DNA from 2 places in the Comamonas sp. 4034 genome. Region 2 is predicted to be linked to the other one. Evidence: predicted binding sites of a transcription regulator. Region 2 holds the regulator's gene; the other holds the start of a gene.
What was found. The regulator NrdR, encoded in region 2, represses ribonucleotide reductase genes. The targets are predictions, from matches to a motif close to CACNANATNTNGTG.

Region 1: ABIE32_RS14760 (ribonucleoside-diphosphate reductase subunit alpha) is a predicted target of NrdR. The motif match lies at 5,420-5,433, and genes of this name have one in related genera.

What each region holds. Positions count from the first base shown of each region.
Region 1 covers NZ_JBNDIT010000013.1:79,756-87,082, reverse strand. The annotation lists gene ABIE32_RS14770 (hypothetical protein) at 208-1,053, opposite strand; gene ABIE32_RS14765 (ribonucleotide-diphosphate reductase subunit beta) at 1,247-2,299, opposite strand; gene ABIE32_RS14760 (ribonucleoside-diphosphate reductase subunit alpha) at 2,419-5,325, opposite strand; gene ampD (1,6-anhydro-N-acetylmuramyl-L-alanine amidase AmpD) at 5,771-6,370, opposite strand; gene ABIE32_RS14750 (sigma-54-dependent transcriptional regulator) at 6,367-7,327, opposite strand, start outside.
Region 2 covers NZ_JBNDIT010000006.1:191,614-198,940, reverse strand. The annotation lists gene ABIE32_RS08970 (CBS domain-containing protein) at 1-410, shown strand, start outside; gene ABIE32_RS08965 (citrate synthase family protein) at 507-1,820, opposite strand; gene ABIE32_RS08960 (CoA transferase) at 1,936-3,447, shown strand; gene aroC (chorismate synthase) at 3,632-4,735, shown strand; gene nrdR (transcriptional regulator NrdR) at 4,837-5,325, opposite strand; gene glyA (serine hydroxymethyltransferase) at 5,346-6,590, opposite strand; ZMP/ZTP riboswitch at 6,648-6,813, opposite strand; gene ABIE32_RS08940 (transglycosylase SLT domain-containing protein) at 6,932-7,327, opposite strand, start outside.

The DNA of each region.
Region 1 (7,327 bases), on a different contig from region 2:
GGGTTGGGTCCGCATTGGATAGCGCGTTGCAACGGCCCATGTCAAAACAACCCCAGGAGTTGCCAGCTTGCAGGTGGGCATTGGGTTGACTCCATGCCTGCAAATGCAAGACAGCTGAGGCTGGTACTTGCACCAAGTGGCTGATATCTGATGCAGCAAAAACAAAACCGGCTTGAAGCCGGTTTTGTTTTGAGAAGCCGCGTGCTCTTATTGAGGGCGGTTGCTGGTTGGGAAGGGCCAGGCTGCGTTGGTGCTCAGCACGGTCTTCACAGGCTCTGCGGATGCAGCAGCAGCAGGCGCTGCAGCAGGGGCAGGCTTTGCGGAAGCCTTCTTGGCAGGAGCCGCCTTCTTTGCAGCAGGCTTGGCGGCAGCTTTTGCTGCGGGCTTTGCTGCAACTGCCTTCTTGGCTGGAGCCGCCTTCTTTGCCGCAGGCTTTGCAACTGGCTTGGCTGCAGGCTTTGCAGCAGGTTTAGCTGCAGCAGCCTTCTTGGCTGGAGCTGCCTTCACTGCGGCCTTTTTGGCCACCACTTTGACGGCGGCCTTCTTTGCAGGTGCCTTGGCAGCAACAGCCTTCTTGGCGGGTGCTGCCTTCTTCACTGCTGGCTTGGCAGCGGTCTTTTTAGCGACGGCCTTGGTTGCAGCCTTTTTCGCTGCAGGCTTGGCTGCTGCCTTCTTTGCTGGAGCCGCTGCCTTCTTGGCAGGTGCTGCAGCCTTCTTGGCTACGGCCTTGGTGGCAGCCTTCTTTGCTGCTGGCTTGGCAGCGGCCTTGCTTGCAGAAGCCTTCTTGGCAGGTGCTGCAGCTTTCTTGGCTACCGGCTTAGCGGCGGCCTTTTTGGCTGCTGGCTTGGCAGCAGCTTTTTTGGTGCTTGCTGCCTTGGCTGCAGGTTTGGCTGCTGCCTTGGTTGCAGTCTTCTTGGCCGCTGGCTTGGCAGCGGCGGCCTTGACGGCCTTGGGCTTTGCTGCGGCCTTGGGGGCAGCAGCCTTGGTAGTTGCAGCCTTCTTAGCAGTTGCCTTGGTGTCTGCAGACTTCTTGCTTGCTTTGGACGTTGCCATGCTCTTCTCCTTCGGTCAATTTAGAAAGCAGACTTCATGCCTGATTGAATTCGACACGAAGTTTTGATAGCAAACTGAATTGTGCATCAGCTGCTAGCAACTGTCATAGTGCAAACCTCAATAAAGACGCCAAATTTCACAGTTTTCTATCAGGAAAACCACATTTTTCTTGGGTTCGCACTTTCAATGCTCTTCAATCCCACGACAACGCACCACCAGACTGGTATTCGATGACGCGTGTTTCGAAGAAATTTCTTTCCTTTTTCAGATCGATCATCTCGCTCATCCATGGGAACGGATTCTCTTCGTTGGGGAACAATGCCTCCAATCCGATCTGCGTGGCCCGGCGGTTCGCGATGTAGCGCAGGTAGCCTTTGAACATCGAGGCATTCATGCCCAGCACGCCGCGCGGCATGGTGTCTTCGGCGTACGCATATTCGAGGTCGACGGCCTTGAGGAACAGTGCCTTGATTTCGTCCTTGAACGCGGGCGTCCACAGGTGCGGGTTCTCCAGCTTGAGCTGGTTGATGAGGTCGATGCCGAAGTTGCAGTGCATCGATTCATCGCGCAGGATGTACTGGTACTGCTCGGCGGCACCGGTCATCTTGTTCTGCCGGCCCAGTGCCAGAATCTGCGTGAAGCCCACGTAGAAGAAGAGGCCCTCCATGAGGCAGGCGAAGACGATCAGGCTCTTGAGCAGGGTCTGGTCGGTCTCGGGCGTGCCGGTATGGAAGTCCGGGTCCATGATCGCTTCGATGAACGGGATCAGGAACTCGTCCTTGTCGCGGATCGATTTGACTTCGTTGTAGGCGTTGAAAATCTCGCCTTCGTCCAGGCCCAGGGACTCGACGATGTATTGGTAGGCGTGCGTGTGGATCGCTTCCTCGAATGCCTGGCGCAGCAGGAACTGGCGGCATTCGGGGGCGGTGATGTGGCGGTAGGTGCCCAGCACGATATTGTTGGCCGCCAGCGAGTCGGCGGTGACAAAGAAGCCCAGGTTGCGCTTGACGATGCGGCGCTCGTCTTCCGTCAGGCCGTCGGGCGACTTCCACAGCGCGATGTCGCGCGTCATGTTCACTTCCTGCGGCATCCAGTGGTTGGCGCAGGTGGCGAGGTACTTTTCCCAAGCCCATTTGTACTTGAACGGAACGAGCTGGTTCACGTCGGTCTTGGCGTTGATGATGCGCTTGTCGGCGGCATTGACACGCTTGTGGGTACTGGCAGTACCGCTGCCTGCCTGGGGCATGGCTGCGGTGGCTTGCGATTCTTCTTCAAAACTCAGCATTTAGTTCTCTCCATCTGCGTTGCTGGCTGACGCACGGGCCACGGATTATTGGGATGGCGCGTGCGTGGATGGCTAAAGGTTTACTGGCAGGCTTCGCAGCCGGGGTCGTCAATCGCGCAGAACTTGACGTCGGTGGCCGGGGCCTGCGAACGGGCCGCTGCGGCAGCGGCATCCAGTGCGCTCACGGTGGCAGCGGGCGCGGCGCCCGCGCTGGGCACTGCATTGAGCACACGACTTTGCACGGTGGACTTTTCGACTTGTGTGGCGCTGGTGGTGCGCAGGTAGTAGGTGGTCTTGAGGCCACGTACCCAGGCAAGCTTGTAGGTGTCGTCCAGTTTCTTGCCGGATGCGCCTGCAATATAGATATTGAGGCTCTGGGCCTGGTCGATCCATTTCTGGCGGCGCGACGCGGCTTCCACCAGCCAGACGGGCTCGACTTCGAATGCGGTAGCGTACAGAGCCTTGAGCTCGTGCGGAACGCGATCGATCGGGCGCAGTGATCCATCAAAGTGTTTCAGGTCCATCACCATCACTTCGTCCCACAGGCCCAAGCGCTTGAGGTCACGCACCAGGTACTGGTTGATGACGGTGAATTCACCCGACAGGTTGGATTTGACGGACAGGTTGCCGAAGGATGGCTCGATCGATGCGTCGACGCCGACGATGTTCGAGATGGTCGCCGTGGGCGCGATGGCAACGCAGTTGGAGTTGCGCATGCCGTCCTTGGCAATTTTCTTACGCAGGGCTTCCCAGTCCAGGCGTGCGCTGCGGTCCACCTGTACATAGTCTGCATTGCCACGGGTCTGGGCCAGCATGTCCAGCGTATCGGGCGGCAGGATGCCCTGGCTCCAGAGCGAGCCCTGGTAACTGGAGTACACGCCGCGCTCCTTGGCCAGCTCGGTCGACGCCCAGTAGGCGTAGTAGCACACGGCTTCCATCGATTCGTCGGCAAATTGCACGGCGGCATCACTGGCATAGGGAATGTGCAACTGGTACAGGCTGTCCTGGAAAGCCATGATGCCAAGGCCGACCGGGCGGTGGCGCATGTTGGAGTCACGCGCCTTGTCCACGGCGTAGTAGTTGATGTCGATGACGTTGTCGAGCATGCGCATGGCGGTATTGACCGTCTTTTTCAGCTTGTCCTGGTCCAGCTGCTTGCCGCCGTTGCCATCGTCCTTGATATGGCGGGCCAGGTTGACCGAGCCCAGATTGCAGACAGCGGTTTCGGTGTCACTGGTATTGAGCGTGATCTCGGTGCACAGATTGGAGGAGTGCACCACGCCGGCGTGCTGCTGGGGTGAGCGCACGTTGCAGGCATCCTTGAAGGTGATCCAGGGATGGCCGGTTTCGAACAGCATCGACAGCATCTTGCGCCACAGGTCGACGGCAGGCAGGGTTTTGGAGAGTGCAATTTCTCCGGTGGCTGCCTTGGCTTCGTAGGCGGTGTAGGCCTTCTCGAATGCGGCGCCGAACAGGTCATGCAGATCCAGCACATCGGATGGCGAGAACAGGGTCCAACTGCCTTTTTCCATCACACGCTTCATGAACAGGTCGGGAATCCAGTTGGCCGTGTTCATGTCATGGGTGCGGCGGCGGTCATCGCCGGTGTTCTTGCGCAACTCCAGGAATTCTTCGATGTCCAGGTGCCAGGTTTCCAGGTAGGTGCAGACCGCGCCCTTGCGCTTGCCGCCCTGGTTCACGGCCACGGCCGTGTCATTGACCACCTTGAGGAAAGGCACCACGCCCTGCGATTCGCCATTGGTGCCCTTGATGCGGGCACCCAGGGCGCGTACGCGCGTCCAGTCGTTGCCCAGGCCGCCAGCAAACTTGGACAGCAGTGCGTTCTCACGGATGGCGTCATAGATGCCACCCAGATCGTCGGGGACCGTGGTCAGGTAGCAGGAGGAGAGCTGCGAGCGTTGCGTGCCGCTGTTGAACAGCGTAGGCGTGGAAGACATGAAGTCGAACGACGACAGCAGTTCATAGAACTCGATTGCGCGCGCATTGCGGTCCTTCTCGTTGAGCGCCAGGCCCATGGCCACGCGCATGAAGAAGGCCTGGGGCAGCTCGATGCGCTGCTTTTTGACGTGCAGGAAATACCGGTCATACAGCGTCTGCAGGCCCAGGTAGTCGAACTGCTGGTCACGCTCGGCGTTCAGGGCCGAGGCGAGGCGCGGCAGGTCGAAATTCAGCATGTCGGGGTTGAGCAGGTCGTGCTCTACGCCCTTGGCGATGTAGCCTGGGAAGTAGGCAGCATAGGCCGCGCCCATGTCGGAGGCTGCCACGTCCTGGCCCAGGATTTCGCGCGTGATGGTGTGCAGCAGCAGCCGAGCGGTCACAAAGGTGTAGTCAGGCTCTTTTTCGATCAGGGTGCGGGCGGCCAGGATGGAGGCTTTGAAAACCTCGTCCATGTTCATGCCATCGTACAGATTGCGCAGGGTCTCGCTGAGCACCGGCGCAGGGTCCACATCCTGGCCCAGGCCCTGACAGGCAGCGGTGATGCGGTCGTGCAGCTTTTTCACATCCAGCACCACGCGCTGGCCCTTGTCCAGCACGTGCAGCTCGGGTTGGGCGGGCGCGTGCTCGGCGTGCAACTGTGCGCGTTCCTGGTTGCGGCGCTCGCGGTACAGCACATAGGCGCGCGCCACTTCATGGTTGCCGCTGCGCATCAGGCCCAGTTCCACCTGGTCTTGCACATCCTCAATATGGAAGGTACCGCCGCCAGGGCGTGAGCGCATCAGGGCGCGAACCACAGTGTGAGTGAGGTTCTCCACGACTTCGCGCACGCTGGCTGATGCGGAGCCCTGGGTGCCATGCACCGCCAAAAAGGCTTTCATCATGGCGGTGGTGATCTTTGGCGGCTCGAAAGGAACGACGGCACCGTTCCGTCGAATGATCTGGTAGTCGGGAAGAACGGTGAAACCGTCAATCGTGCGCTTGCTGGAGTCCTGTTGTGTCAGTTCGGCGGAAAGCGAGTCGGCGTTCATGTTGTCCTCTCTGAAACTCTTGAAAAAACCGGTAGAAAATCGAAAAAAGCGACGTCAGCAGGAAGCCGCAGGAAAGGGCTGGGAATACTCTGGACACTACATATAGTGTCTGGCGGCCTGCTGAACACTACCTATAGTGTACTTCGCAATATATGGAAATGAGTCGTGACAAATTGTGATAAAGCTGTCTGCGTTGCATCGCAGCATGCGCGGCAATGCGCACCGATGCATGTTTTCGGTGTGCGAGCGCAGTGCTGGTGCGTGCTTGCAGGGAAAAGCGGGCCTCACATCGGGCAATGCATGGCCTGCATGCGATTGAAAAAAATGTTGGCCGCGAGTGGCAACGACAGACGGCGTGTGGCGTCCATGCCAAGCGTGCAGTTATGCACGCGTTCCTGATGGGGCGGGTGCCGCCAAGGGCTTTGAAAATGCAGAAGGAGCGTAGCTAGACGGTACCTGGCGGAAACATGGCCCGGGGCCAGTTCAGCATCTGTTGCAACTGAGGCCAGACGAAGCCGCTGCCCGGATCCTGCTTGCGTCCCGGGGCCACATGTTCATGCCCCGCAATCTGACGGATTGGGTATTCATTTTCGACATGCTGGCAGACTTGAGCCAGTGCCGCATATTGCGCTGCCTCGAAAGGCAGGCCCTCCAGGCCCTCCAGCTCAATGCCGATGGAGTAGTCGTTGCAGCGCTCACGCCCCTGCCAACTGGACGCACCTGCATGCCAGGCACGGTCATTGCAGCTTACAAACTGCCAGACGGTGCCAACTCGGGTGATAAAGAAGTGCGAAGACACCTTCAGCCCGCGGATGTCTTGAAAATAAGGATGTGCGTCCCAGTCCAGCTGGTTCACAAAAAGGCGCTGTACGTCTCCGGTGCCATAGATGCCGGGGGGCAGGCTGATCGAATGCAGTACCAGCAGGTCAATGTCCGTGGCTGCAGGCCGAGGGCCGAAATTGGGTGACGGACAGTGGGTGGCCATTTGTAGCCATCCGGCATCCCAGGCTACTGGCAATTGCGATGCGCGTGGGGCGGGCGTCACTGGTGAGGAACTCCGTCATGCGTATCTGCAATGTGCAGCCGCTCCATCCGGTAGCGGATTTGCCGCAGGCTGATGCCCAGGCGCGCTGCCGCCGCTGTGCGGTTGAAGCCGAATTCGCGCAGTGCCCGCACCAGTATGTCTCGCTCCAGCTCGTCCATCCAGGTTTGCAGATCCTGGGGCAGGTCTTGGTCGCAAGGGTAGGTATTGCCAGGGATGGGCGGCGCAGTTGCTGCGCCGACGGCCAAAGGCAGAGAGGCCGGTGTTGCGGAGGGTTCTGGCAACCGGAATGCCGCTTGCGCAGCGGGTGGCGGTGCTACATTGGCCAGGTCCGGCTGCCAGGTTTTTGCTGGCTGGTCTATTTTCAGCAGTGATCCGTCGCTCAAGGCGACCGAGCGCAGCAACAGGTTCTCCAGCTCGCGCACATTGCCAGCCAGCGGGTAGGCCGCAATGGTGGCGAGGGCCTCTTCCGTCAGCTGGTAGGCGGGCTGGCCGTGGTCTTGCGCAATGCGCTGCAGCAACACGGTGCACAACTGAGGCAGGTCCTCACGCCGCTCGCGCAGAGGCGGAATCACGATCTCGATGACATTGAGTCGGTAGTACAAGTCCTGGCGAAAGCGCCCTTGCGCCACATCGGCCGCCAGGTCACGGTGCGTGGCGCTGACGATGCGGACATCGACAGCTTCTTCCTGCTGACCACCGAGGGGGCGGATTTTTCGCTCCTGAATCGCCCGCAGCAATTTGGCTTGCATGGCCAGCGGCAGTTCGCCGATCTCGTCAAGAAACAGGGTGCCGCCATGCGCGGCCTGGAAAAAACCTTCCCGGTCCTGGGCTGCGCCGGTGTAGGAGCCCTTCTTGGCGCCAAAGAATTCGGCTTCCAGCAGCGCTTCCGGAATGGCGCCGCAATTGACTGCCACCATCGGGCCCGCAGCGCGCTGGCTGTGGGAGTGCAGGGCCTGG
Region 2 (7,327 bases):
TCTACACCGCAAGCGTGAATGACCCGCTCTCCGACGCCATCCAGACCATGTCCGAGAAAGACATTGGTTCGCTGGTGGTGATGGAGCACGGTGACGTGGTGGGCATGCTGACTTTCCGCGAAGTGATTGTTGCCATCGTGGGCAACGGCGGTTCCGCTGGAAACACTCTGGTGCGTAGCGTGATGGATGATGCGCCGCTGACCTGCACCATGGAGACCGACATGGACGAGGTACGCCGCATGATGCTGGACCGCCATGCGCGCTACATGCCGGTAATGGACAAGAAAATGCTGATGGGCGTGATCAGCTTCTACGATGTGGCCAAGGCCGTGGTGGACAGCCAGAACTTCGAGAACAAGATGCTCAAGGCCTATATCCGCGACTGGCCGGTGGAAGGCGAAGCCGACTGACGTTGTGGCGCGGCAACAGTCCGCTCATCCGCAGCATTCAGCCAGACAGCGGCCGCAAGGCCGCTTTTTCATGCCTGTTTGCAGCCCGGCCTGCGCTCAGAAGCGGATGACGCGGCCGGGAGGGCGCTGTGCAGCATGTGTACCGCTGCTGTCTATGGGCGGCTGGCCCACATACCGTGCCCGGGGGCGAATCAACTGGCCGCTTGCACGCTGCTCCAGCGCATGGGCAATCCAGCCGGCGGTGCGGCCCAGGGCAAACAGCACAAACGCCGCGCCCGCTGGCAGGCCCAGGCTGCGCTGGATGGCGACCAGCGCGTAATCCAGGCTGGGGTGCAGGCCGGTATCTTCGTACACCTGGCGCAGCAACTGCTCACGCGCCGCATCGGGTGCCAAAAGCGCCAGCAGGTGCAGGCTGCGCGGATCGCCCGCCGGATAGAGCGGGTGGCCAAAACCTGCGCAGTAGTGCGGCGTGGTGCCCAGGCGGGTGTCTGCCAGCAATCTGCGCAGCGATGGAGCCAGCCCCTTGCGGCCTGCGCGGTGCCAGTCTTCCCAATGGCTGGCGATCACCTCCGTCATGCCGCCATGCAGGGGACCGGACAGCGCCGCCAGGCCTGCGCCCACACTCGCATGCAGGCTGGCGCCGGTGGATGCCACCACGCGCGTGGCAAAGCTGGAGGCGTTGAGTTCATGGTCGGTGCACAACACCAGCGCTTGCCGCAGGATGTTGGCATGGGCCGGGTTTGCCTGCCATATCTGCCCCAGGCGTTTATGCAGTGGGCGCAGGCGCTTTGTTTTTTGTAGCAAATGCAGTTGCTGCGCCGCGTTGGTGACAGGCTGCCCGGTCAGGATTTCTGCCATGCACTGCAGCAGGGCCAGCGGCCAGAGCGTGGCGTGTTCCATCTCGGCCTCCAGGACTTCTGTGCCACCGTACCAGGCCGACAGCGCCCGGGCAGGAGCGCGTGGGAGGTCCCAGTTTGCTATCACTTTGTGAGCTGGTGGCGCTTCTTCATCCAGTGCGACAGGCATTTTCTGATCCCAAAGCAATGCCGCCACTTCCTCAAGGCTCGCATGCGTGGCCAGCGAGGCCGCCAGATGGCCCCGGTAGTACAGCTGGCCGCCTTCGACCTGGGTGATGGCGGATGCCAGTACCGGCGTCCCCCAATCCAGCGTGGACTGGGCGAGCCGCGCCGGGTTGCGTACCGATTGCCGTTGGATGGCGAGGCGCTGCACATCGGCTCGGGCATACACATGGCCGCGCTGGCCGGACTGGGTCTGTGCGCGCAGCAGGCCACGGCTGACATAGCTGTACAGGCTGGCGCGCTGTACACCCAGCACGGCGGCGGCCTGCTGGCTGCTCAACCAGGGGGAGTCGTCGAGAGGGGCATGAGCGGCGGGAGATGGGCGAGGCATGCGCCATGCTAGCCCACATGGATTGGCCCAATCAAGATTGACGGGGCAGGGCGCAGCGCGTGCAATGGCGGCCAGCACGACCGATTCGCGTGCGCCCTCGCCCATGGAGCCAGAAATGCAAATGTCCCTCGCCACCCCGCCTGCAGATGCGCTGCATCACCGTATTCGCCAAGCCGTGCAGCAGCAGTGGCATGCGGCAGGCCTGTTGGGGGCCCCCGCCTTCGATGCACAGGGGCTGCAGCTGGGTGGCGATGGCAGCGGCTACCCCTCCAGCTTTGCGGTAGATGTGGCCGCAGGCGCTTCCGTCGCAGCAGCCACACTGGCAGCGGCGCAGTTGGGCAGCCTGCGCAGTGGCAGTGCGCTTGCCTGCGCCAGTGTGCAGGTGCCGCATGCCCTGGCAGAAACCACGGGGTACTTCACCCTTGACGGGGTGCAGCCCGATCTGTGGTCGCCCATCTCGGGCCTGTACCCCTGCGGTGCGGCGGTGGGCCGGCCGGGTTGGGTGCGCATCCACGCCAATTTCGACCACCACCGCGATGGCGCATTGCAGCTGTTGGGCTTGCCCATCGGGGCCTCGACGTCAAAACAGGCCGTAGCGCAGGCATTGAATGCGTGGGATGCTATTGATTTTGAAACGCAAGCGGCCGAGCGCGGTTTGGTAGTGGCGGCTGCCCGCACCCCGCAGGAATGGGCAGCCCACCCGCAAAGCGCTGCGGTGGCCGCGCAGCCGCTGGTGCAGATCACGCAGTTGGATGCCGGGCAGCCAGCGTCGCCGCGTGCCTGGCCTGCGCTGCAGAGTGCAGGGCTTCTTTCGGGCATTCGGGTGCTGGACCTGACGCGCATCCTCTCAGGCCCGGTAGCCGCGCGAACGCTGGCTGCGCATGGCGCCGATGTACTGATGATCAACGGCCCGGGCCTGCCCAACATCGGTGCCATTGCTGATCTGAGCAGGGGCAAGCGCTCGGCCTTGCTCGATTTGAAGTCCGCCGCCGGCAAGGCCCAGTTTGCCAGCCTGCTGGACGGCGCACACGTGCTGCTGCAGGGCTACCATCCCGGCAGCCTGGATGCGTTGGGCTTTGGCCCGCAACAGGCGGTGCAGTTGCGCCCCGGCATTGTGTACGCCAGCCTGTCGGCCTATGGGCGCAGCGGGCCGTGGGCAGACCGGCGCGGGTTCGATTCGCTGGTGCAGACGGCCAGCGGCATCAACTGGGCGGAAGGCCAGGCTTTTGAGGGCATTGCAGGTGGCAACGCCAGTGTTGGCAGTGGCGGCCTGCGTGCGCTGCCGATGCAGATTCTGGATTACGCCGCAGGCTTCTGGCTGGCCTTCGGCATCCAGACCGCGCTGTACCGCCAGGCCACGCAAGGGGGGAGCTGGCATGTGCAGGTATCGCTGGCGCGCACGGCCCAGTGGCTCCGGGAACTGGGGCAGCGGCCTGTGCTGCCGCAAGGGCTTGGCGATACGGCCGAGGGAGTGCCTGCAGCCCGAGTAGCGCCTTACCTCGAAACGCTGACCAGCGGTTTCGGCGCACTGACTGCGGTACGCCACAGCGGCGTGCTGGGTGGTGTGGCCATGCCGTGGCGCTACCCGTCCATGCCGCCGGGCACTGCTGCGCCGCAGTGGTCTTGATCTGTGTGCAGTGATTGCTATGGTTTTTGATGCACTGCTGCGCATTGGCAGGGCGAGAAAGGCTCATTTCATGCAAAAAACCTGCGTTTGGAGGGCGTAGATGGTGCTGCATGCAGGCAAGTTGCGTTGGCGGCTTGCCCGGTCTCTCTGGTGGCCGTTGCTTTCGCCCGCATAATGGCGGGCTATGAGCGGCAATACCTTCGGCACCTTATTCACTGTCACCAACTTCGGCGAATCCCACGGCCCGGCCATTGGCTGTGTGATTGATGGCTGCCCCCCGGGCATGGCGCTGTGCGAAGCAGACATCCAGCACGATCTGGACCGTCGCCGCCCCGGTACCAGCAAGTACGTGACGCAGCGCAACGAGCCAGACCAGGTCGAGATTCTCTCGGGCGTCTACGAAGGCAAGACCACCGGCACGCCGATCTCGCTGCTGATCCGCAACACCGACCAGCGCAGCAAGGATTACTCCAATATTGCGCAGAGCTTTCGCCCTGGCCATGCTGACTATGCCTACTGGCACAAGTACGGTATCCGCGATCCGCGTGGCGGCGGCCGCTCGTCTGCGCGCCTGACCGCGCCCACGGTGGCGGCAGGCGCTGTGGCCAAGAAGTGGCTCAGGGAGAAGTTTGGCACCGAGTTCCGTGCCTGCATGCTGCAGGTGGGCGAGGTGGCCCTGCCGTTCGAGAGCTGGGAGCATGTGCCTGACAACCCGTTCTTTGCCCCCGTGGCCGATGTGACGCGCTACGAGGAATACATGGATGCGCTGCGCAAATCGGGCGATTCCTGCGGCGCGTTGATTCGCGTCAACGCCAGCGGCGTGCCCGTGGGCCTGGGCGAGCCGCTGTACGACAAGCTCGATGCGGACATCGCCTACGCCATGATGGGCCTCAATGCCGTCAAGGCCGTGGAGATTGGCGCGGGCTTTGACAGCGTGGCCCAGCGCGGCACCACCCATGGTGATTCGCTCAGCCCCCAGGGTTTTCGCAGCAACAACGCGGGCGGCATTCTGGGTGGCATCAGCACCGGGCAGGACATCGAGATCCGCATCGCAATCAAGCCCACCAGCTCGATCATCAGCCCGCGCGAGTCGATCGATGTCGACGGCAACAGCACCGAAGTCATCACCAAGGGCCGCCATGACCCCTGCGTGGGCATCCGCGCTGCACCCATTGCCGAGGCCTTGCTGGCCATGGTGCTGATGGACCATGCCCTGCGCCACCGCGCGCAGAATGCCGATGTGGTGGTGGGCTTTGGGCCGATTGCCGCGCAGGCCCCTGAGGTTTGATGGAAAAGAGCCTTAGAAGCCCGTCAGCTGTACGCCTGCTGCTATGAAAAAAAGTGAACCCGAGGGTTCGCTTTTTTGTTGGAGGGTTGAAAGCAGGGGGCTCAGGGCTTTTTCCTGCCCGTGTCCTTCTTGCCCGCAGCCGGCTTGGTCACCTCATCGACGATGGACTTGAACTGGTCGATATCCTCGAAGCTGCGGTAGACGCTGGCATAGCGGATGTAGGCCACCTTGTCGAGCTTTTGCAGCTCGGTCATCACCAGCTCGCCGATCAGATGGGTCTGCACCTCGCGGGCGCCCAGGCTGCGCAGCTTGTCTTCCACATGTTCGAGCGCCATGTCCACCTTGTCGATGCTGACCGGGCGCTTGCGCAGCGCCAGGCTGAACGAGCCGCGCAGCTTGCTGCGGTCATAGTCGATGCGGCGGCCATCCTTCTTGACGATGGCGGGGAAGCTCACTTCCGGCCGCTCATAGGTGGTAAAGCGCTTCTCGCAGTTGCCACACTGGCGCCTGCGCCGGATGAAGCCGCCGTCTTCTGCCACACGGGTTTCGACCACCTGGGTGTCGGGATGGTTGCAGAAGGGGCATTTCATAGGCGCTGGCGGTGTGTCAATCAGCGATACACAGGGAAGCGGGCGGTCAGCTCGTTCACCTTGGCGCGCACGGCGGCGATGTTGGCTTCATCGCGCGGGTTGTCCAGCACGTCGGCGATCAGGTTGGCCGTGAGGCGCGCTTCCTCGTCCTTGAAGCCACGGGTCGTCATCGCGGGGGTGCCGATGCGCACGCCGCTGGTCACCATCGGCTTTTCAGGGTCGTTGGGGATGGAGTTCTTGTTGATCGTCATGTGGGCTGCGCCCAGCACGGCTTCTGCTTCCTTGCCGGTAATGCCCTTGGCGCGCAGATCGACCAGCATCACATGGCTTTGCGTGCCGCCGGAGACGATGCGCAGGCCACGCTGGGTCAGCGTTTCAGCCACGATGCGGGCATTGGTCTTGACCTGCTGGGCGTACTGCTTGAACTCGGGCTGCAGCGCTTCCTTGAAGGCCACGGCCTTGGCTGCGATCACGTGCATCAGCGGGCCGCCCTGCAGGCCGGGGAACACGGCGCTGTTGATGGCCTTTTCGTGCTCGGCCTTCATCAGGATCACACCGCCACGGGGGCCGCGCAGGCTCTTGTGGGTGGTGGTGGTCACCACATCGGCGTGGGGCACGGGGTTGGGGTATTCGCCAGCGGCAATCAGGCCGGCGTAGTGGGCCATGTCCACCATGAAGATGGCGCCCACGTCCTTGGCCACCTTGGCAAAGCGGGCGAAGTCGATGGACAGCGAGTAGGCCGAAGCACCGGCAATGATCAGCTTGGGCTTGGTCTCGTGCGCCTTCTTCTCCATGGCGTCGTAGTCCAGCTCTTCCTTCTCATTGAGGCCATAGGAGACCACGTTGAACCACTTGCCCGAAATATTGAGCGGCATGCCGTGCGTCAAGTGGCCGCCTTCGGCCAGGCTCATGCCCATGATGGTATCGCCGGGCTTGAGGAAGGCGAGGAACACGGCTTCATTGGCCGAGGCGCCGCAATGGGGCTGCACGTTGGCGGCTTCTGCGCCAAACAGTTCCTTGACGCGGTCGATGGCCAGCTTCTCGGCAATGTCCACATACTCGCAGCCGCCGTAGTAGCGCTTGCCGGGATAGCCTTCTGCGTACTTGTTGGTCAGCTGGGTGCCCTGGGCCCACATCACGGCGGGCGATGCATAGTTTTCGCTGGCGATCAGCTCGATGTGCTGTTCCTGGCGCTGGTTTTCGGCCTGGATGGCCGCAAAGAGTTCGGCGTCGGTCTGTTCGACAAGAATGTTACGGTGGTACATGACGGTCGGTTGAGTCAGAAGTAACCCCCTGCCCGCCAGAAGCTGGCGATAGAAAGCAAGGGCTGCCCAGGCGCACGGCTAACACGTGGCAAGACACAGGCGGTGATCGTGGCACCGTAGTCCCTCGCACGGTACGCTCCCCGGTGGTTGCTGCAGGGCAGGCCTGCGTTCCACGTCAACAATCTGGTTGCTCAGATGTCTATCGCCAGTCGCGTACCCGGCTAGTGTAGCCGAGGCTTGGCAGACTGTAACTTCTACTGGACTAAATGCCCGGGCAAAGAAAAAGCACCCCGCAGGGTGCCCGTTTCATATCCAGAGCTGTCCAGTGGCCGCACCGGCCATCAGGAGCCCATGGCCACGGTCGTGGACTCGGTCTTGGCAGGCTGTGCCGTAGCGGCGCCAGCCTTGTCCACCAATGCTACAGTTGCAGTAGCGCTGTCTGCTGGTGCTGCGGGCACTGGGGCCTTGTTTTGCACTGCAGGCATGGTGACGGCCGGTGCGCTGGCCTTGGCAGACAACGATGGCTTGGCTGCGGGCTCTGCAGGGTTGCTGCGGCCATTGGCCACCTGCTTGATGCGGAAGTGCTCGGCCATCACCTTGGCAGCGTAGCCGCCGTCGTCGGGCAGGTTGGCAGCGCCCACATAGTATTTCAGACCGCCTTCAAGGGAGCCGGCGCGCTGGATGCATTCCTGCAGCACCTTCACACCCACGCGCAGGTTGGTCACCGGGTCGAATGC